Regions from separate parts of the Pelagimonas sp. KU-00592-HH genome, predicted to be linked through region 1. Evidence: riboswitches for the same ligand, from Rfam matches in the RefSeq annotation. Region 1 holds a riboswitch; the other holds the start of a gene.

The links. A riboswitch is a leader RNA that binds a small molecule or an ion and turns the genes downstream of it on or off. The one in region 1 is predicted to bind thiamine pyrophosphate.
Region 2: linked by a shared signal. The riboswitch ahead of thiC (phosphomethylpyrimidine synthase ThiC) and the one ahead of thiB (thiamine ABC transporter substrate binding subunit) in region 1 are both predicted to bind thiamine pyrophosphate.

The regions. Positions count from the first base shown of each region.
Region 1 covers NZ_BAABWM010000004.1:390,891-401,256, reverse strand. The annotation lists gene ABWV42_RS17215 (thiamine/thiamine pyrophosphate ABC transporter permease ThiP) at 1-827, opposite strand, end outside; gene thiB (thiamine ABC transporter substrate binding subunit) at 803-1,801, opposite strand; TPP riboswitch at 1,836-1,939, opposite strand; gene aroC (chorismate synthase) at 2,075-3,178, shown strand; gene ABWV42_RS17200 (AEC family transporter) at 3,183-4,124, shown strand; gene ABWV42_RS17195 (malonate--CoA ligase) at 4,149-5,651, opposite strand; gene ABWV42_RS17190 (DMT family transporter) at 5,781-6,701, shown strand; gene ABWV42_RS17185 (branched-chain amino acid aminotransferase) at 6,769-7,638, opposite strand; gene ABWV42_RS17180 (MarR family winged helix-turn-helix transcriptional regulator) at 7,807-8,301, shown strand; gene ABWV42_RS17175 (response regulator) at 8,301-9,002, shown strand; gene ABWV42_RS17170 (hypothetical protein) at 9,143-9,631, shown strand; gene ABWV42_RS17165 (histone deacetylase family protein) at 9,716-10,366, shown strand, end outside.
Region 2 covers NZ_BAABWM010000001.1:789,948-800,313, forward strand. The annotation lists gene ABWV42_RS03935 (GcvT family protein) at 1-711, opposite strand, end outside; TPP riboswitch at 1,150-1,280, shown strand; gene thiC (phosphomethylpyrimidine synthase ThiC) at 1,397-3,196, shown strand; gene ABWV42_RS03945 (FAD-dependent oxidoreductase) at 3,193-4,161, shown strand; gene thiS (sulfur carrier protein ThiS) at 4,130-4,327, shown strand; gene ABWV42_RS03955 (thiazole synthase) at 4,330-5,097, shown strand; gene ABWV42_RS03960 (thiamine phosphate synthase) at 5,097-5,690, shown strand; gene ABWV42_RS03965 (ThiF family adenylyltransferase) at 5,687-6,655, shown strand; gene thiD (bifunctional hydroxymethylpyrimidine kinase/phosphomethylpyrimidine kinase) at 6,652-7,392, shown strand; gene ABWV42_RS03975 (thiamine pyrophosphate-binding protein) at 7,389-9,059, opposite strand; gene ABWV42_RS03980 (GcvT family protein) at 9,063-10,366, opposite strand, start outside.

The DNA.
Region 1 (10,366 bases):
GCGCTATCCCACCTGCGCACGGCACGATCCAGCCCCGCGCCGAAACCCTCGCTGCCGGAGAGTTTCAGGGCAACAAGCGCGGCAATGCCAACCAGAACCAGTTGCACACAGGACAGGAGCGCGGCGCGCCCGAGATCAAAATCGAAGCGGAAGGCCTGATAGATAGCGAGTTCAACCGTGGTGGCCTTGGGGCCGCCGCCCAATGTCAGGGCCACGGCGAAGCTCGACAGGCAAATGGCGAAGATCACGGCGGCAGCCGGAGGCACGACACGCGACAGCATGGGGGCTTCGATCACGCGCCACATCTCGCGCGGACCAAAGCCCAGTTGCGCGGCAAGGCGAAAGCGTTCGGCGGGCACTTGCTGCCATCCCTGCAAGATCAGGCGCGTGGCCAATGGCAGGTTGAAGAAGACATGCGCCAGAACAACACCGTGCAATCCGTAAACCTGTACTTCGGGAAGGCCCAGCCAGCGGAGCGCTTCGTTCAGGATGCCACTGCGCCCGAAAACCGCCAGCAGACCCAGAACCGCGACAATCACGGGCAGAATGAAAGGGGCGCCCAACAGCGTGATGAGAACACGGCGTCCGAAAAACCGCCGTCGCGACAGGGCACGGGCGACGGGGATGGCAAGCGCCACGCTTATGGCGGCGGACAGTACGGATTGAACAATGGTAAATCGAATGGCCGCCCAATCAGACGGCCCAAGGCCGCGCCCCGCTTCTGCGCGCAGGGCGACGGCCAGCAATGTGCCCAGAACAAGCGCCGCGACCAGGGCCGCAGCGCCAATCCCGGGCCAGCGCCTTACTGCGACAGCGCGCCCAGCCATTCGGCCAGCGCCTCGTCACGGATGGCCTGTACCTTGTCGGTGGCAATCAGGCGTGCCTGTTCCGGCGCGATCGGCGCGGCAAAGGCGTCTGGTACACCCGCAGCCGGGGTAAAGGCGGGGTACATCCAGTTGGTGGTCGGGATGATCGACTGGAACCCATCCGAGACCATGAAGCTCAGGAATTGATCCGCCAGTTCCGGCTGATCGCTACCCGCCAGTTTGCCAGCCACCTCGATCTGCATGTAGTGCGAGGGGAAGGCAGCGGCGGCCTTGCTCTGATCTTCTTCGGCAATGATGTGGTAGGCGGGCGAGGTTGTGTAGCTCAGCACCATGTCGGCTTCGCCTTCAAGGAACAGGCCGTAGGCTTCGGACCAGCCCTTGGTCACGGTCACGACGTTGTCGGCAAGGCCTTCCCACATCGCGGCGGCACCATCACCGTACTGCTCTTTCACCCAGAGCAGGAGGCCGAGGCCCGGAGTCGAGGAACGGGGATCCTGGATCACGATCTTGACGTCGGATGCGGCCAGCTCTTCGAAGGAAGTCGGTGCATTTTCCAGCTTGGTGGTGTCGTAGACAAAGGCGAAATAGCCCCAGTCATAGGGCAGGAAGTTGGCGTCGTCCCAGCTGCCGAGTTCGCCAAAGGGGTTCGGCACGTCGGTGGTAACGGTCTGGCCATGCGGTGAAAAAAGGCCGGTTGCGGCAGCTGCGCCCGTCAGGCCGGTGTCGAGGCCAAGCACGACGTCGGCATCCGAACGCGCGCCTTCCAGCTTGATCCGCGCCAGAAGCGCCGCGCCATCGCCAGCGCCGACCAGCTTGAGATCGCAACCGCAGATTTCTTCGAAGGCAGCTTCGACCGCCGGGCCGGGGCCCCAATCCGAGACAAAGCTGTCGTAGGTGTAAACAGTGAGAACGGGTGTCTCGGCCACCGCGGCAGTGGCGGCCATCATTCCCGTGGCAAACGCAAGATACTTCATGGCATCCTCCAAAATGCGACGGACGGAGCTTATTTGGAAGAGAGTCAGCCTTCCCTCCGCCGGTCTTAACCGGTTCAGGTTCTACGGGTTCGCAACGATTTGCATCTCAGCCCAATTCGGGCACCCCGAGGTAGGCGCGACCCTAGTGACGCCAGCGGCCGGTGACAAGCGGATTCCATGAGTCCAGCAAGGTTGACTGCGGCGAATGGGCAAAGCCCCTTGAGCAAAGACCTCCAGACCGCTATTCCGCCTTGGAACAAAGGAGCCCGCCCCATGTCGATGAACAGCTTTGGCCATCTCTTCCGCGTCACCACCTGGGGTGAAAGCCACGGACCCGCCCTTGGTGCTACCGTGGATGGCTGCCCTCCCGGTGTGCCGATCGAACCGGAGATGCTGCAACAGTGGCTCGACAAGCGTCGCCCCGGCCAGAACAAGAACACCACCCAGCGCAACGAGCCGGATGCGGTGAAAATCCTGTCGGGTGTGTTCGAAGGGCAGTCTACGGGCACGTCGATTCAGTTGATGATCGAAAACACCGATCAGCGCTCGAAGGACTATGGCGATATCTCGGAAACCTTCCGGCCCGGCCATGCCGACATCACCTACTGGCAAAAATACGGCATCCGCGACTATCGCGGTGGCGGGCGGTCCTCTGCGCGTGAAACCGCGGCCCGTGTAGCGGCAGGTGGCATCGCACGCGAAGCCATCAAGGCGCTGGCCCCCAATGTCGAGATCAAGGGCTACATGACCGCGATGGGCGAGCTGGAAATCGACCGCAGCAAGTTCGACTGGGACGCCATCGACCAGAACCCGTTCTGGATTCCGCAAGGCGCGGAAATCGCGCAGGAATGGGAAGACTACCTTCAGAAAATCCGCAAAGAGCACAACTCGGTTGGCGGTATTGTCGAAGTCGTGGCACGCAATGTGCCTGCGGGCATCGGTGCGCCGGTCTATGGCAAGCTGGATACCGATCTTGCCGCTGCGATGATGTCGATCAACGCCGTGAAGGGCGTTGAAATTGGCGAAGGCATGAACGCGGCCCGCCTGATGGGCACCGACAATGCCGACGAAATCTATATGGGCGAGAACGGCCCAGAGTATTCCTCGAACCACGCCGGCGGCATTTTGGGTGGTATTTCAACCGGCCAAGACATCGTGGTGCGTTTCGCGGTCAAGCCGACCTCGTCGATCCTGACCCCGCGCAAGTCGATCCGCAAGGACGGCAGCCCGATCGAAGTTGTCACCAAGGGCCGCCACGATCCCTGTGTTGGTATTCGCGCCGTTCCGGTGGGCGAAGCCATGATGGCCTGCGTGATCCTCGATCATATGCTGTTGCATCGCGGCCAAGTCGGCGAAAACCGCGGTAAGATCGGCTGACCCCTTGGGCGCAATCCTCGCCATTACCTTTCCGATCTACGCCGCGATTGCCCTTGGCTATGTCGTGGTGCGGATGGGCTGGTTCAGCGCCGGGGACATGCGGACACTTGGCAAATACGTCCTGAACATTGCGCTACCGGCTCTGCTGTTCAACGCGGTGGCCTCGCGTGATCTTGGGGATGTGCTGCATCCCGGTTACATGGCGGTGTTCCTGTTGGGGGGCCTGGCGACGATCTTGCTGGCCTATCTCTGGTTCTCGATGACAGCCCCTGACGCGACTCGACGCGCAGTCGCGGTGATGGGCAGCGCCTGTCCGAACTCGGGCTTCATCGGATTTCCGGTCATGTTGCTGGTGTTTCCGGACATCGCCGGGGTGATCCTCGCGCTCAACTTCCTTGTTGAAAACGTCATCCTGATCCCGATCTGTCTGATCCTGATGGACCTGTCACGGGGCAAGGGACACACCTCGGTCACGCGGCAGATCCTGATGATCCTCTGGGGTGTTGCCAAACGGCCAATGGTGATCGGGCTGGCCCTTGGCATCCTTGTCTCGCTAAGCGGCGTGGCTCTGCCCGACTCGGCGACGCGGTTGTTCAAGATGCTGGCGGCCTCGGCGTCGGCCCTGTCACTGGTGGTGATCGGCGGCTCATTGGTGGGCTTACCGACCAAGGGGAACCGCGCCCTGGCCCTGCAAATCTCGGCGGGCAAGCTGCTTTTGCATCCCGCGATGGTCGCCCTCGCGCTTGTGGCGCTCGCGGCAGTTGGCGTGACCCTCCCGGCGGACATGGCGGTTGCCGTTGTCCTATCCGCCGCAATGCCGATGTTCGGCATCTACTCGGTTCTGGCGCAGGAACACGGGTTGGAGGGTCTGGCCTCTATCGCCATGCTGGTGGCAACCTCTGCCGCCTTTGTGACCCTATCGGCCTTCCTTTTCTGGATGGTCTAGGCGGGTATTGCCCGCCTGCCATGATCAGGCAAACAGACCGGCGTATTCCTCGCGCAGGGCTTTTTTCTGAACCTTGCCCATCGTGTTACGTGGAAGTTCGTCGAGCAGGATCACGGTTTTTGGCTGTTTAAACTTAGCCAGTTGCTCCACCAGTCCCGCAGCAATCGCCTCGGTTGAGGTGCCCTCGCCTTCGGGAACGACAACGGCAACGACGGCTTCTCCGAAATCCGGATGCGGCACACCGATCACCGCGCTTTCCTTGACACCAGGCATGTCGTCAATCAGGGCTTCGACTTCTTTGGGGTAGACGTTGAACCCGCCAGTGATCACCAGATCCTTGGAGCGGCCGACGATGGTGACATAGCCGTCTTCGTCCACCTTGGCCAAGTCGCCAGTGATGAACCAGCCATCCGGCAAAAGCTCTTCCGCCGTCTTCTCGGGCATCTGCCAGTAGCCCTGAAAGACGTTGTCACCGCGCACTTCCAGCACCCCGATCTCGCCCGCAGGCACCACTTCGCCCTCATTGCGAATCCGGGCCTCTACGCCCGGAAGGGGGAAGCCTACGGTGCCGGCCCGACGCTCTCCGTCATAAGGGTTCGACGTGCTCATGTTGGTTTCGGTCATGCCATAGCGTTCGAGGATACGGTGGCCTGTCCGGTCCTCCCATTTCTCATGCGTATCCACCAAGAGCGGCGCAGAGCCGGAAATGAACAGCCGCATGTTGGCGGCGCGGTCCTTGGTCAGGCGCGGGTCATCCAGCAGGCGGGTATAGAAGGTGGGAACCCCCATCATCGCCGTGGCGCGCGGCATGGCCTCGATAATCTGGTCCGCATCAAAGCGGGCGAGGAACTCGACAGAAGCGCCTGCCAGAAGTGCGACGTTGGTGGCCACGAAGAGGCCATGGGTGTGAAAGATCGGCAGGGCGTGGATCAGGGTGTCAGACTTGGTGAACTGCCAGTAGTCGCGCAGCATTTCCGAGTTGCTGGCAAGGTTCTTGTGCGACAGCATCGCGCCTTTCGAACGGCCCGTGGTGCCGGAAGTGTAAAGGATGGCGGCAAGGTCATCGGCCCCGCGCGCAACAGGGGTGAAGCCGCCGCGTCCCACAACGGCCTCTTCCATCGTCCCGCGCCCCTTGGCATCGAGCGTCATCACCTTGGCCGCGCCCGCAACCGTTGCAATCGCCTCGGCCCTGGCCGGGTCACAGACCACGACACGCGGGGTTGCATCGCCAAGGAAATAGGACACTTCGGCGGTGGTGTAGGCGGTGTTCAAGGGCAGGAAGACCCCGCCCGCCATGACCGTCCCAAGGTAGAGCTGGATGGCTTCGATGGTTTTTTCCACCTGAACGGCCACACGGTCTCCGGGTTCCAGACCAAGGTCGACAAGCGCACCTGCCATGCGTTCCGCACCGGCAAACAATTCGCCAAATGTCATGCTCGCACGCTGCGGAATACGAGCGAAATTGCGGGTTTCCTGGCCCACTGATGCGGCATGCAGGCGGGAAATCAGATAGTTGGCGTCATACATTGTGAAACCCTTGAGAAATTGGCTTCGCCTTTTCTCACTTGCACCTGCCCCAAGATCAAGCCCCAACTCCTTGCCAATCTGCCGCAAGAGGGCCACGATAGCTGCGCGCACGAACCCCACGAGATTTCCATGACCCCGTTTCGCGGCATTGCCCTCAAAGTGATTTCAGTCCTGCTGTTTGCGATCATGGCAAGCTGCATCAAGGCAACGGCCCCACATGTACCACCGGGCGAGGCGGTATTCTTCCGGTCATTCTTTGCCCTGCCGGTTATCGTAGGCTGGCTTTTGGTACGTGGCGAATTGCGTACCGGCCTGAAAACCCAAAACAAGATGGGCCATTTCTGGCGCGGTTTCATCGGCACATCGGCAATGGCGCTTGGCTTTGCCAGCCTCGGGCTTTTGCCGCTGCCCGAGGTGACGGCCATCGGCTATGCAGCACCGTTGCTGACCGTTGTCTTTGCCTCGATGTTCCTCGGCGAACAGGTCCGGGCCTTCCGCCTTTCGGCCGTTGGTCTCGGACTGGTTGGGGTGCTCATCGTGCTCTATCCGCGTTTGACGATTTTCGGCACCGGCGATCCCTACAGCGCCGCGACGCTTGGGGCGGTTCTGGTGCTGGGCTCCGCCGTGTTCAGGGCGCTTGCGCAAATCCACATCCGCAAACTTGTCCAGACCGAGGAAACCGCGGCCATCGTGTTCTATTTCTCGATGACGGCCACCCTGCTCTCTTTGCTGACCCTGCCGCTTGGCTGGGTCTGGCCGACGCCGTGGGAAGCCGCGCTGTTGGTCTCCGCCGGCCTGATCGGCGGTGCGGCGCAGATTTTCCTGACGTCTGCTTACAGGTTTGCGCCCGCGTCGGTGGTGGCCCCGTTCGACTATGCCTCGATGCTCTTTGCCATCCTGATCGGTTTCTTCATTTTCGATGAAGTGCCCACCGTCGTGATGCTGATCGGGTCGAGTATCATCATCGGGGCCGGCGTGCTGATCATCTGGCGTGAACGCCAGCTGGGCCTGCAACGCGGGGCACGTCAGAACCTGACGCCGCAGGGGTAAGCAAAGAAAAGGGCCGCCCATGGGGCGACCCGAAGGCCCGTGTCGGACCTAAGATATTCAAGCGCGATTATTCACGCACGAGGCGCTCGTAGCTTTCCGCGATGTCGCGGGTCAGGTCGCCCACTTCGAAGGTATAATCGCCGATCTGGCCAACCGGGGTCACTTCTGCCGCGGTGCCGGTCAGGAAGCACTGTTCGAAATCGGCCATCTCTTCCGGCATGATGCGACGTTCGTGGACGGTAACGCCCTTGTCTTTCAGCATCTGGATGATGGTCTGACGGGTGATACCGTTCAGGATCGCGTCCGGGATCGGCGTGTGCACTTCGCCGTCTTTCACAAAGAAGACGTTGGCACCGGTCGCCTCGGCAACGTAACCGCGGTAGTCCATGAACAGGGCGTCAGAACACCCTTTGGCCTCGGCCGCGTGTTTGGAGATGGTGCAGATCATGTAGAGGCCGGCGGCCTTGGCCGCGGTCGGAATGGTTTCCGGGCTCGGGCGCTTCCACTGGGCGATGTCGAGCTTGGCGCCTTTCATCTTGGCGTCGCCATAATACGCGCCCCACTCCCAGACCGCGATGGCAAGGCGCACGGGGTTCTTGGCGGAGGCCACGCCCATGTCTTCGCCCGCACCGCGCCATGCAACTGCACGCACGTAGGCGTCGGTCAGGCCGTTGGCCTTGAGGGTTTCTTCCTTGGCGGCCTCAATCTGGTCGACGGTCCACGGAATGTCCATGTCGATGAGTTGGCCCGATTTCAGCAGACGCTCCGAATGCTCGCGGCTTTTGAAGATCTTGCCGTTATAGGCGCGTTCGCCTTCGAAAACCGAGCTTGCATAGTGCATCGCGTGGGTCAGGATATGCACGTTGGCATCGCGCCACTCGACCAGCTTGCCATCCATCCAGATCTTGCCGTCGCGATCATCATAAGACCCTGCCATGGTCTTCCCTCCAACTTGGGTTCGTTTTGCATAAGTTGCGCGAGAAATGGCCGATGTGGTCACATTGTTGCGCAAAATCTGCGATTCGCTACCAGTTCGCCCTTGGAGTGTCAATAAAGCTGACTTATTGTGGCGCTAAATTGATCGAAAAACGACTTGGACACTCCAATGGCCGACTCACACAGTGGCGAAAGCCTGCTGTACCTGACCGATGAACAGCTCAGGCAAGGCATTGAGGCGATGTATTTTGCCTATCGCGGCTTTACCGCAGACCCCGACCGAATCCTTGCGACGATGGCATATGGCCGTGCACACCACCGCGCGATCCACTTCATCAAGCGTGCTCCGGGGACCACGGTGACCAACCTCCTCGAGATTCTCGGCGTGACCAAACAGTCGCTGAACCGCGTGCTGCGCACCCTGATTGAAGACGGGCTTGTCGAAAGCCGTGTCGGCTCGGCCGATCGTCGCGAGCGCAACCTGTTCCTGACCGAAGCGGGGGAAGCCCTGGAAAACCGCCTGTCCGACGCCCAGCGCACACGGATGCGCGCCGCCTATCGCGATGCCGGACCGGAAGCGGTATCGGGTTTCCGCCGTGTGCTTGAGGCGATGATGGATGGCGAAATGCGCCGCCGGTACGAAAGTCTGCGGGAGAAGGGCTGATGAGTGACGTTGATCCCCACCTCCTGATCGTTGACGATGACGAACGCATCCGCGAATTGCTCAAGAAATTCCTGATGCGCAACGGGTTCCTTGTGACCTCGGCGCGTGATGCAAGCCACGCCCGCCGCATTCTTTCCGGACTGGATTTCGATCTGATCGTTCTGGATGTGATGATGCCGGGCGAAGACGGCATGTCCTTTACCCGTTCGATCCGCGAAACCTCGATGACGCCGATCCTTCTTTTGACCGCCAAGGGCGAAACCGAAGACCGGATTTCTGGGCTTGAGGCCGGGGCGGATGACTATCTGGCCAAACCCTTCGAGCCAAAAGAACTGCTTTTGCGGATCAACGCCATCCTGCGTCGGATGCCCGAGGTCAAGGAGGCGGATACGGTTCCCAAGGTGCTGAACCTCGGCCCGATCCGCTATGACATCGACCGGGGTGAAATGTGGCAGGGGGATGAGATCGTCCGCCTGACGGCCACTGAAAGCCAGCTGATGCGGATCTTCTCGGCCACGCCGGGCGAGGCGATCAGCCGTGCCAAGCTGGTTGAGGAACTGGGTCGGGATCGTGGACAGGCGCAAGAACGCGCGGTGGATGTTCAGATCACCCGCCTGCGCCGCAAGATCGAGACCGATCCAAAGCAACCCCGCTACCTCCAGACAGTGCGCGGGGCGGGGTACATGCTCGCGCCCGATTGATCGGAGCAATTTGAACCGCGACAAACAGGGGCCGCTGGTCTAGGGTAAGATCAGGACACGGCCCCGTTATCCCGTTGCCTTCCTTGCGATTTCCCGGCGCGACGCGCCTTGGGCACGTGTCGTGAACAGGGGAGGACACTATGAAAAACACTTGTTTCGCACTGGCTCTGGCTTGCGCCCTGCCGACCTCTGCCTTGGCTCAGCAACTCGAGCAATGGGGCACGGCAGGCGGCTGGGACGTGATGATCGACCCATCCATGGGCGATGGTTGCCTGATACAGGCCGAATATTCGGACGGATCGGTTGTCAGGATCGGATTCGACCGCAATGTCGGCGAAGGCTATGTCACCGCGTTCAACATGGAATGGGGCGACATCATCGAGGGCGAACAATACGGCATTCTCTTTGATCTCGACGGCGCAGAGTATGATGCGGTGGCAACAGGCATCTATCTTGACGATGTGCCCGGGGCAGACATCTATTTCGACAATGTCGAGTTCTTCATGGACATTGCCAACCGCTATACGATGACGATCTACAACGAGAACGGATATGTCACCGCGATTGATCTGGGGGGCACGCAGATCGGACTGGAAGCGGTTCTGGAATGTCAGTCCGAGATGGGCTGATACCTCTGGCGTCTTGGCACCCCGCTGACTAACGTGCCGGAAAGCGGCCCGCGCCGCTTGGTCTAAACGGCAGGGAGAACGCGTATGACAACGGCGCTTTACACACACGCAGAGTGTTTGAACCACCGCACACCGGCGGGACATCCGGAACAGGTGGCGCGGCTGGAGTATATAAACGATGCCCTGAGCGCGGGCATGTTCGATGCCCTGGACCGGCGCGAGGCACCCCTGTGCGAGGATGCCGACATATTGCTGTGCCACCCGCAGTCCCACCTCGATACGATCCTAGCCTCGGAACCGGAGACAGGAAGCCGCGCGTTGGATGCAGACACGCATATGTCGCCCGGATCCGTGCTGGCCGCGCGCCGCGCCGTGGGCGGGTGCATCGCGGCGGTGGATGCCGTGCTGGCGGGCGAGGTCGGAAACGCCTTTGTCGCCTGCCGCCCGCCGGGGCACCACGCGGAACAGAGCACTCCGATGGGGTTCTGCCTGTTTGGCAATGCCGCCATTGCGGCGAAACATGCGATGGAGCGTCACGGCCTCGAACGGGTGGCGATTGTCGATTTCGACGTGCACCACGGCAACGGCACACAGGCCCTGCTGTGGAACGAGGCGCGCGCCCTGTTTTTCTCGAGCCACCAGAACCCGCTCTGGCCCGGCACAGGCATGCCCGAAGAAACCGGTGGTCACAATAACGTTCACAATCTGCCCCTGCCCCCGCATTCCGATGGCCGC
Region 2 (10,366 bases), on a different contig from region 1:
TTCCAACTCGGGGATGGTGTCGGAAATCAGATAGTGGTGGTTGAGCGGCGATACCGGAAGTTCGATACCCGCCATGCGCCCAACCTGCTTGGCCCAAAGGCCTGCCGCGTTCACCACGTTCTCGGCGTGGATCGTGCCCTTCTCGGTCACAACTTTCCAGCCACCCTCGACCTGATGCAGTTCCAGAACGCGGTTGTGCTCAATCACTTCCGCCCCGCGTTTCTTGGCCGCGCCGGCATAGGCATGTACGGTGCCGGTGGTGTCGACATAGCCTTCCCGGTCGGCCCACATACCGCCGATGATGCCGTCGGTCGACATGATCGGGCAGAGCTCCTTGGCTTCCTGCGGCGTGATCAGGCGACAGTCGTCGATGCCGATCGACTGGAAGGTGCGATAGGCCGACTGCAGCCATTCCCAACGGTCCGGCGTGCCTGCCAGCGTCATACCGCCAGTCATGTGCATCCCCACGGACTGGCCGCTTTCCTTTTCGATCTCGGACAAGAGATCGATGGTATAGGCCTGAAGCGAGGCAATGTTGGGATCGGCGTTCAGCGCGTGAAAGCCGCCCGCCGCGTGCCAGCTCGAACCTGCGGTAAGGACCGAACGTTCGATCAGGCAGACATCGGTCCAGCCGAACTTGGCCAAGTGATACAGAACGGACGCGCCGACGACGCCACCGCCAATGACAACTGCACGATAATGCGACTTCATGATCTCTCTCCCTGATCCGATGGGTCTCGCAACGCGTCGCGCCCGAAACTGGACAACTCTGTCCAATTGTATCCGCGATTCTGGACATTCCTGTCCACACTTTTCTGACACGCACCTGAAATTGTGATTCTTGACGGGGGTGAGCGCAGTGATTTTCTCGACTGGCGCTAGGTGTTCAGCGAAACTGGCCTAGGCGCGAGCACGCATCGGGCACACGGATTTCCGACGGTTAGAATGCTCAGAACTCACCAACGTCACCCAAAAGGAAAATGCCTTCAAAACCGGATTAACATACTGAAATTATTACTACTTCAATAGCTCCCAAACTCACTTCGCAACCGTTCATCCAACACGGAACGGCTCATTCACACCCCATTCAAACCCCTCGCAAGCCCCCGCACCCCCCCCTTGCCGAAGCCAAATTCATCTCCTATGACTTGAGGCACGCAGGGGAGTCCCGCCTATGGGACTGAGAGGCTGAAGTTGGTCGGAGCGATCCGATCTAGGTGACGCGACCCTTTGAACCTGACCCAGTTGATGCTGGCGTAGGAAGCTAGGTGCGCTCACCCGCGGGATCTGTACACCCAAGGGCGGCGTTGACCGAACAAGGGGGCCGTACACCCTCTGTTTCCCAGCCTTTCCTCAATTGGTGTCTTTTTGAGTAGACCACTTGAGGAGCGCCAAAATGAACGTCCCCAACCCCAAGATCACCACGGGTGAACTGCCCGCGTCGCGCAAGATTTACGTGCCGGGCGACATCCACGCCGACATTCGCGTGCCAATGCGCGAGATTTCCGTGCATCCCACCGCGGGCGAGCCGCCTCTGCCCGTCTATGATAGCTCGGGACCCTACACCGATCCCGACATCCTCACCGACATCCGGCAGGGTCTCGAACCACTGCGCCGCGCATGGATCGACGCCCGCGCCGACGTCGAGGCCTACACCGGCCGCGCCGTCAAACCGGAAGACAACGGATTTGTCGAAGGCGACCGCCTGACCCCTGAATTCCCCTCCATCCGCCCGCCCCTGCGCGGCAAGGATGGCGCCGCCGTGACCCAGCTCGCCTATGCCCGCGCCGGTATCATCACGCCGGAAATGGAATTCGTGGCGATCCGCGAGAACCAGCTGCGCGAAACCGCCCCCTGCCACCGCGACGGAAACGACTGGGGCGCGAACATCCCCGACTATGTCACGCCCGAATTCGTGCGCAGCGAAATCGCCGCGGGCCGCGCGATCATTCCCGCCAACATCAACCACCCCGAATCCGAGCCGATGATCATCGGCCGCAACTTCCTTGTGAAGATCAATGCCAACATGGGCACCTCTGCCGTCACCTCAAGCATGGAGGAAGAGGTCGACAAGATGGTTTGGGCGATCCGCTGGGGCGCCGATACCGTGATGGACCTGTCGACGGGGCGCAACATCCACAACACCCGCGAATGGATCATCCGCAACAGCCCCGTGCCCATCGGCACCGTGCCGCTCTATCAGGCGCTGGAAAAGGTGAACGGCATCGCCGAAGACCTGACCTGGGAAGTGTTCCGCGACACGCTAATCGAACAGGCCGAACAGGGTGTCGACTATTTCACCATCCACGCGGGCGTGCGCCTGCACATGGTGCCGATGACCGCCACCCGCGTCACCGGCATCGTCTCGCGCGGCGGGTCGATCATGGCCAAGTGGTGCCTGCATCACCACAAGGAAAGCTTTCTCTACGAGCATTTCGAGGAAATCTGCGACATCTGCCGCAAGTACGACGTGAGCTTTTCGCTTGGTGACGGCCTGCGGCCCGGTTCGATTGCCGATGCCAACGACGCGGCCCAGTTCGCCGAGCTGGAAACCCTTGGCGAGTTGACCAAGATCGCATGGGCCAAGGACTGCCAGGTGATGATCGAGGGGCCGGGCCACGTGGCCATGCACAAGATCAAGGAGAACATGGACAAGCAGCTCGAGTGCTGCCACGAAGCCCCGTTCTACACGCTTGGGCCGCTGACCACCGATATCGCGCCGGGCTATGACCACATCACCTCCGGTATCGGCGCGGCGATGATCGGTTGGTTCGGCTGTGCCATGCTGTGTTACGTGACGCCCAAGGAACACCTTGGCCTGCCGGATCGTGACGACGTGAAAACCGGCGTGATCACCTACAAGATCGCCGCCCATGCCGCCGATCTGGCCAAGGGTCTGCCGGGTGCCCAGCGCCGCGATGATGCGCTGTCGCGCGCCCGTTTCGAATTCCGCTGGGAGGACCAGTTCAACCTCTCTCTCGATCCCGACACCGCGCGTGAATTCCATGACCAGACCCTGCCGAAACAGGCCCATAAGGTCGCTCATTTCTGTTCGATGTGCGGGCCGAAGTTCTGCTCGATGCGGATCAGCCACGACATCCGCGCCGAAGCCCAGAAGGAAGGCATGGAGGCCATGGCCGCCAAGTTCCGTGAGGGCGGAGAGCTTTATGTGCCGCTTGCGGAGGACGAGGCATGATCACCATCGCGGGGGCCGGCGTTGCCGGCCTCGCCTGTGCCTATGAACTGGCCAGACGCGGCGCGGCGGTCACGATCTACGAGGCAGGTGCTGCCCCCTCTGACAACCTAAGCTCTTGGTTTGCCGGCGGCATGCTGGCCCCGTGGTGCGAAGGCGAAACCGCCGAACCAGAGGTCGTCCGCCTTGGTCAGGGCGCGATCACGTGGTGGGAGCAGATCACCCCTGTCACCAAGCGCGGCACTCTCGTGGTTGCGCCGCCCCGCGACCGTGCCGAACTGACCCGTTTTGCCCGCCGCACAGAGGCCCACCGCACCGTGGACAGCGCGGAAATCGCCACGCTTGAACCTGCGCTGCAAGGGCGGTTCACCTCGGGGCTGTTCTTTGCAGACGAGGCGCATCTTGATCCGCGCAGGGCGCTTCTGGACCTCACCAGCACTGTTCAGGAAATGGGTGTCTCGATCCTCTACGACACCCCCGCGCCCCCGACCGTTGATGTCGATTGTCGTGGCATGGCGTCCTCCCTGCCCGGCCTGCGCCCCATCCGGGGGGAAATGGCGGTGATCGAGGCACCAGAGGTCGAGATCACGCGAACCCTGCGGTTGTTGCACCCACGTATCCCGCTATACCTCGTGCCGCGTGGCGACGGGGTCTACATGATCGGCGCGACCATGATCGAAAGCGGGGCCTGGACCCCCATCACGGTTCGCTCGCTCCTTGAACTTCTGGGCGCGGCCTTTGCGCTCCACCCCGCCCTGGCAGAGGCCAGCGTGATCGAAACCGGTGTCGGCCTGCGCCCCGCCTTTGACGACAACATCCCCCGTCTGACCCATGTTGGCGAGACCACCCATGTGAACGGCCTCTACCGCCACGGCTTTCTCATCGCACCGGCCCTGGCGACCCAACTGGCACAGCACTTCTTTCAGGAACATTCCGATGAACATTCTCGTCAACGCAGAACCGCGTGACATTACCTCCGCGACCCTCGCCGAGGCTCTGGCCGAGCTGGGCTTTGACAGCCCCGCCATCGCCACCGCCATCAACGGCCAGTTTGTCGCCCGCGACGCCCGCCCCACGACCCCGCTTGCCGAAGGCGACCGGCTGGAAGTGCTGGCGCCGATGCAGGGGGGATGACGATGCAGTTATACGGCACAGACATCACCTCGCGCCTTCTGCTAGGCACCGCGCAGTACCCCTCTCCCGCGATCCTTGCCGAGGCGATCCGCGCCTGCGGCACCCAGATCGTCACGGTCTCGCTGCGCCGCGAAACCGCCCAAGGCTCAGGGGCGGGGTTTTGGGACATGCTGCGCGACACGGGCGCCCGCGTGCTGCCCAACACCGCCGGATGCCACAGCGCACAAGAAGCCATCACCACCGCCCATATGGCCCGCGAGATCTTTGGCACCAACTGGATCAAACTCGAGGTGATCGGCCATTCCGACACCCTCCAGCCTGATGTCTTCGCACTGGTCGATGCGGCGCGGGAACTCGTCGACGAGGGCTTCGCGGTCTTTCCCTACACCACAGATGACCTGGTGGTTGGTGAACGCCTTCTGGACGCTGGCTGCGAGGTGCTGATGCCCTGGGGGGCGCCGATTGGCTCGGGCCAGGGGCTGCGCACGCCGGATGCCCTGCGCGCGATGCGGGCGCATTTCCCCTATACCCCGTTGATCGTGGATGCCGGCATCGGCCGCCCCTCGGACGCGGCGCAGGCAATGGAACTGGGCATGGACGCGGTTCTTCTCAACACCGCCGTTGCACGGGCCGGTGATCCGGTTGCCATGGCTCGCGCAATGGCGCTGGCGATCGAGGCGGGCCGCCTTGGCCACACGGCAGATCCAATGGAACGGCGCGACATGGCCGTGCCCTCGACCCCGATCCTTGGCCTTGCGGAGCTTGGATAATGGAGCGTTTCTACCTCATCGTCAGCCACGTCAGCGCATTGGAACTGCTGGTGCCCCATGGCGTGAAACTGGTGCAACTGCGGATCAAGGACCTGCCAGAGACCGAAGTGCGCCGACAGATCGCCCGCGCCCGCGATTTCTGTGCCGTGCATGGCGCGCAACTGGTGGTCAACGACTACTGGCAGGCCGCCCTCGATCTCAACTGCGGCTTCGTCCATCTCGGACAGGAAGACATGAACACTGCCGACTTTGTCGCCCTGCGCCGCGCCGGTGTCCGGTTCGGCCTTTCCACACATGACGAAAGCGAACTGGATCGCGCCCTGTCTTTTGATCCGGCCTATGTGGCCTTGGGGCCAGTCTATCCCACCCTGCTCAAAAAGATGAAATGGGGGCCGCAGGGCCTTGAGAACGTCACGCGCTGGAAGCGCATGGCAGGCACCACGCCGCTTGTTGCGATTGGCGGCCTGGCACCTGATCGGGTGCCAGGTGTGTTCGAGGCCGGGGCCGACAGCGCGGCCGTGGTGACCGATATCCAGCAGGCCGACGACCCCGAAGCCCGTACGCGGGAATGGATCAGGGTGTGCAACGCATGAACCGCTATGCACGCCAGATGATCCTGCCCGACGTGGGCGAAGACGGACAGGCGCGGCTTGGCGCGGCGCATGTGGTCGTGGTGGGGGCCGGTGGTCTTGGCTGTCCTGTGTTGCAGTACCTTGCGGGCGCTGGTGTCGGCCAGATCACGGTGATTGACCCCGATCACGTGGAAGAGCACAACCTGCACCGCCAGCCGCTCTATCGCATGTCCGACATCGGACGCCCCAAGGCCGAAGCCGCCCGCGATGCCCTTCTGGCCACCAACCCCACCATCCACATCAAGGCCCTGGTCGCCCCGCTAACACCGCTCACCGCCCCGGATCTGGCGCAAACAGCCGATCTCGTGATCGACGCCGCCGACAGCTATGCCGTCTCCTACATCCTGTCCGACGCCTGTCTTGCGGCACAGACACCGCTGGTGTCGGCAAGCGCATTGGGACAAGGCGGCTATGTCGGAGCCTTCTGCGGTGGTGCGCCGTCGCTGCGGGCGGTCTTCCCCGATCTGCCATCATCCGGCGCAACCTGTGCCACCGCCGGCGTTCTCGGCCCCGTGGTCGGCGTGATCGGCGCGTTGCAGGGCCAGATCACCCTACAAATCCTTCTGAACACCACCCCCTCCCCGCTTGGCAAACTAGTATCCCTCGACCTCGCCACCCTGCGCCTGTCCGACTTTAGCTTTCTCGGCACGCCGGAACCCGACACCCACCTGCCTTTCCTGTCCAGAGCGCAGATCACCGAACAGGACATCGTGGTCGACCTCCGCAGCGAGACCGAGGCCCCACATCTCCCCACACCCAATGCCCTGCGGCTGGCACCGGACAGGATCGCAGAGCACCTGCCCCCAACCGACCGCCGGATTGTCCTGTGTTGCGCCACGGGATTGCGCGCATGGCGCACGGCGCTGGACCTGCAAGCCAGAGGCCATCGCACCCTCGCCCTTCAGGCGGCAAGGGCCGACCTATGACACGCCTCCTCGTGATTGCAGGCACCGACAGCAGCGGCGGCGCGGGGCTGACGCGCGATGTGTCTGTTGCTGCGGCCCTTGGCGTCACGGTCGCCCCGGTCGTCACCGCCGTCACGGCACAAACCCAAAAGGGCCTTGTTGACGCGGAACTGATGCAGCCCGACCTCGTGCAGTCACAAATCACCGCCGCCCTCGAAACCACGCGGCCAGACGCCGTCAAGATCGGTATGCTGGGCTCATCCGCGATTGCCGAAATCGTCGCCGCAACCCTGGCAGAGCAAGGCCTGCCCATCGTCCTTGATCCGGTACTTAAGTCCACATCCGGGGGAACCCTGCTTAAGGGCGGCCTCCCGAAGGCGCTATTGTCCATCACAACCCTGATCACACCCAACCTGCCCGAAGTCGCGGCCCTGACAGGCCTGCCCGAGGTCGCGGACCTTGCCCAGATCACGCAACAGGCGCGCACCCTGCAAGCCCTTGGCGCGCGGGCCGTTCTGGTCAAAGGCGGACACGCGGGCGGTCACGAGGCAACCGACCACCTGTTCGACGGAGACACCCACCACGCAATGTCCGCGCGGCGTCTGGATGTCCAACAGCGCGGCACAGGGTGTTCCCTGGCCACCGCCATCGCCTGCCACCTCGCCCTTGGACGAGACCTGAAAACAGCCTGTGATCTTGGCAAACGCCACATACATGACTGGCTGGCACGCGCCCGCCAGCCACACGCCGTGCTTTAATCCTCGGTTGGGGCTTTGAAGAGATCCTTGCGAAGGGTCATCAATGCGCCTGGATCGATCTTGGCCTGAATGACCGTGGTCTGCCCCGAGGCCATCGCGTCCTCAAGCGCAGGCCCCATTCCGCCCGGACCCTCGACCCAGATGCCCTTGCCGCCACACAGTTCTGCGAACTTGTCATAGCGCGGCGATTGGATTTCCGCCCCAAGCAGACGCCCGCCATAAAACTCTTGCTGATACGCTTTCTCAGCGCCCCAAGCTTCGTTGTCGAGCACAACGATGGTGATCGGCAGGCCATGCGATATCGCGGTCTGGATTTCGATCATCGTGTAGCCCACGGCCCCGTCACCCATGATCGCCACCACCGGCCGTTCCGGCGCGGCGGCCTTGGCCCCGATGGCCGCGGCAAGGCCAAATCCGACAAGGCCGAAATCGAGCGGCGTGATCAGCGACATCGGCGCATAATGCGCAAGCCGATCCGCCGCCTGAAGACAGGTGTTGCCCGTGTCCAGCGTGACAATCGCGTTTTCCGGAAGAGCCTCGCGGAGTTCCCCCAACGCGCGGCGCGGATGCATCGGCAGGGTGTCGATGGCAGCTTCCTCGGCCCGTTCGGCCCAAAGGCTGTCCATGTCCGCTTTGAACGCCGCGCGCCACCGATCGCACTCAGGCCGACAGCGGGTTTGCGTCAAGGCCTCTGCCGTCAACCGGGCATCCCCCTGCGCCGCGATTTCGGCAGGGAAGTATCGCCCAACGGCCGATCCCTCAACGTCCACATGTGCAATCCGTGTTTCCGCCCCAACATAATCGTTGCTGTGGAACGTCGAATTGAACCCAAGTCGCGCGCCAAGAACCACCATGACATCGGCCTCTTTCGTAAGACGGCTGGCAACGCGGTTGCCGCGCGGCCCGGCCTGACCGGCAAACCACGCATGGCGGTGCGGCATGACATCGGCGTGGCCGGTCGAGGCCACGACCGGCACCTCCAGGGTTTCGGCGAGCGCAACCAAAGCCGCGCGCCCCTCCCCCCATTTGAAACCACCGCCCGCAAAGATCACCGGACGCTCTGCGGTTGAGAGCATGGATGCAATGGCGTCGATGTCGCGCGGAGCAGCTGGCCCCGGGCGGGCGATGTTCAGGGGCTGCGGCTGGATTTCGGGAACCTCTTCCGCAAACAGATCACGCGGCACATGCAGGACAACCGGCCCGCGCCGGCCCGTATTGGCAAGGCGGATCGCATCTTCCAGCATCGGCGCGAGGCGCGACGGATCGGTGACCATCACCGAGCGCTTTGAGATCGGGGCAAACAAGGCAACCTGGTCGACCTCCTGAAAGGTGTCCTTGCACTGGTCGGCGCGGGTGATCGCACCAGCAATCACCACCATCGGTGAATAGGCCAGCTGCGCCTCGGCCACGGCGGTGACGATATTCACCACCCCCGGCCCGGCCTGTGCGCCCAGGACCACGCCCGGTTTGCCTGTCATCCGGGCCCAGGCATCGGCCATATGCCCCGCCGCCCTTTCGTCACGCGCGCCGACATAGGCAATGTCTTTGCCCTGATACATGGCGTCGTACAGTTCCAGCATCGAACCACCAAGCAGACCGAAAACGGTATCGATGCCATTGGCCTTGAGAACGCGATAGACGGCTTCGCCGCCAGTGATGTTGGTCATAGGTCAATCCTCTGATCGGGGCCGCTGGTTTTGCGGGTCAAAAATGGCGTCCGAGTGGACGGTAACAGGGATGGCGCGATTCAGGATCTGAACGCTCAGGCCTTCGCGGGGCGTACCTTTGCGAACGAAAAGCCAGCCCAGTGACTTGCCGACGGTATAGCCATAGCCCCCCGAGGTGGTCAGACCGACGGCCTCGCCATTCAGCAACACAGGCTCACCGCCGTGGATATCGATATCCTCCGCGTGAAGTTCGGCGTAGAACAGCTCCCATTCGGGCGCAGCCTGCAAAAGCGCATCCCGCCCGACAAACTCGCGCCCCTCGGTCACGACAAAACGCTCAAGCCCGACATCAAACGGTCCGACATCCGTGGTCAGCTCGCCCGAGGCACGATAGGCCTTTTCCATACGCATCCCGTTGAACGCATAGCTGCCGAGATCGGTAAGCCCGTGCTTGGCACCCACGTCGAACAGCGCGTCATAAAGCGTTCCGATGTGCTCGAGCGGGGCGTGCAACTCCCATCCCAGTTCCCCCACGAAGGATACACGCAGCGCATAGCAGGCAACACCTGCCACCGTGATTTCCTGCCCCGACAACCACGGGAAAGCGGCGTTTGACAGATCCGCGTCGGTCAACTCGCCAAGGATGCCGCGAGAGGCTGGACCGGACAGCGCCAGCATGCCCCAATCCGCCGACCGATTGACCATCTGCACATCTTCGCCTGCGCGAATATTGCTCTTGATCCAGTCGAAATCGGGATTGGCCCGCGCGATCGGAGAACCGGTGAAAAAGCGATCCTCGGCAATCCGCCAGATTGTGATCTCGGTTTCGAACCGTCCCTTTTCCGTCAGCAGGTGATTGAGGCTCATCCGCCCTTCGCGTGCCGGGATCTTGTTGGCCGAAAGGCGATCCAGCAAAGCGCCTGCGTCGTTGCCCGTGATCTCGAACTGCGCAAAGGCGCAAAGATCGATCACCCCCGCCGCTTCGCGGGTAGCCTTCGCCTCGTTCAGGGCGTTTTCATGCCAATCCTGATGCCCCCAGCCAATCTGTTCACTCTCGCCCACCGCGCCGAAATAACGCGGGCGCTCCCAACCGGCGACCTCGCCAAACACGGCCCCCTTGGCGGCCAGCCGATCGTACAGGACATGGCGATTGAGTGGGCGCAGGCTGTGGAACTGCTTGCCCGGACATGGCGTGTCATGACGGCGCATGAACTCGTCCTTGGTGCGCTCGACGATGAAGTGATCGGTGCTGAAATCGCCGTACCGCCGCGGGTCCATGCCCCGCGTGTTGATCGGCGTTTCGCCAT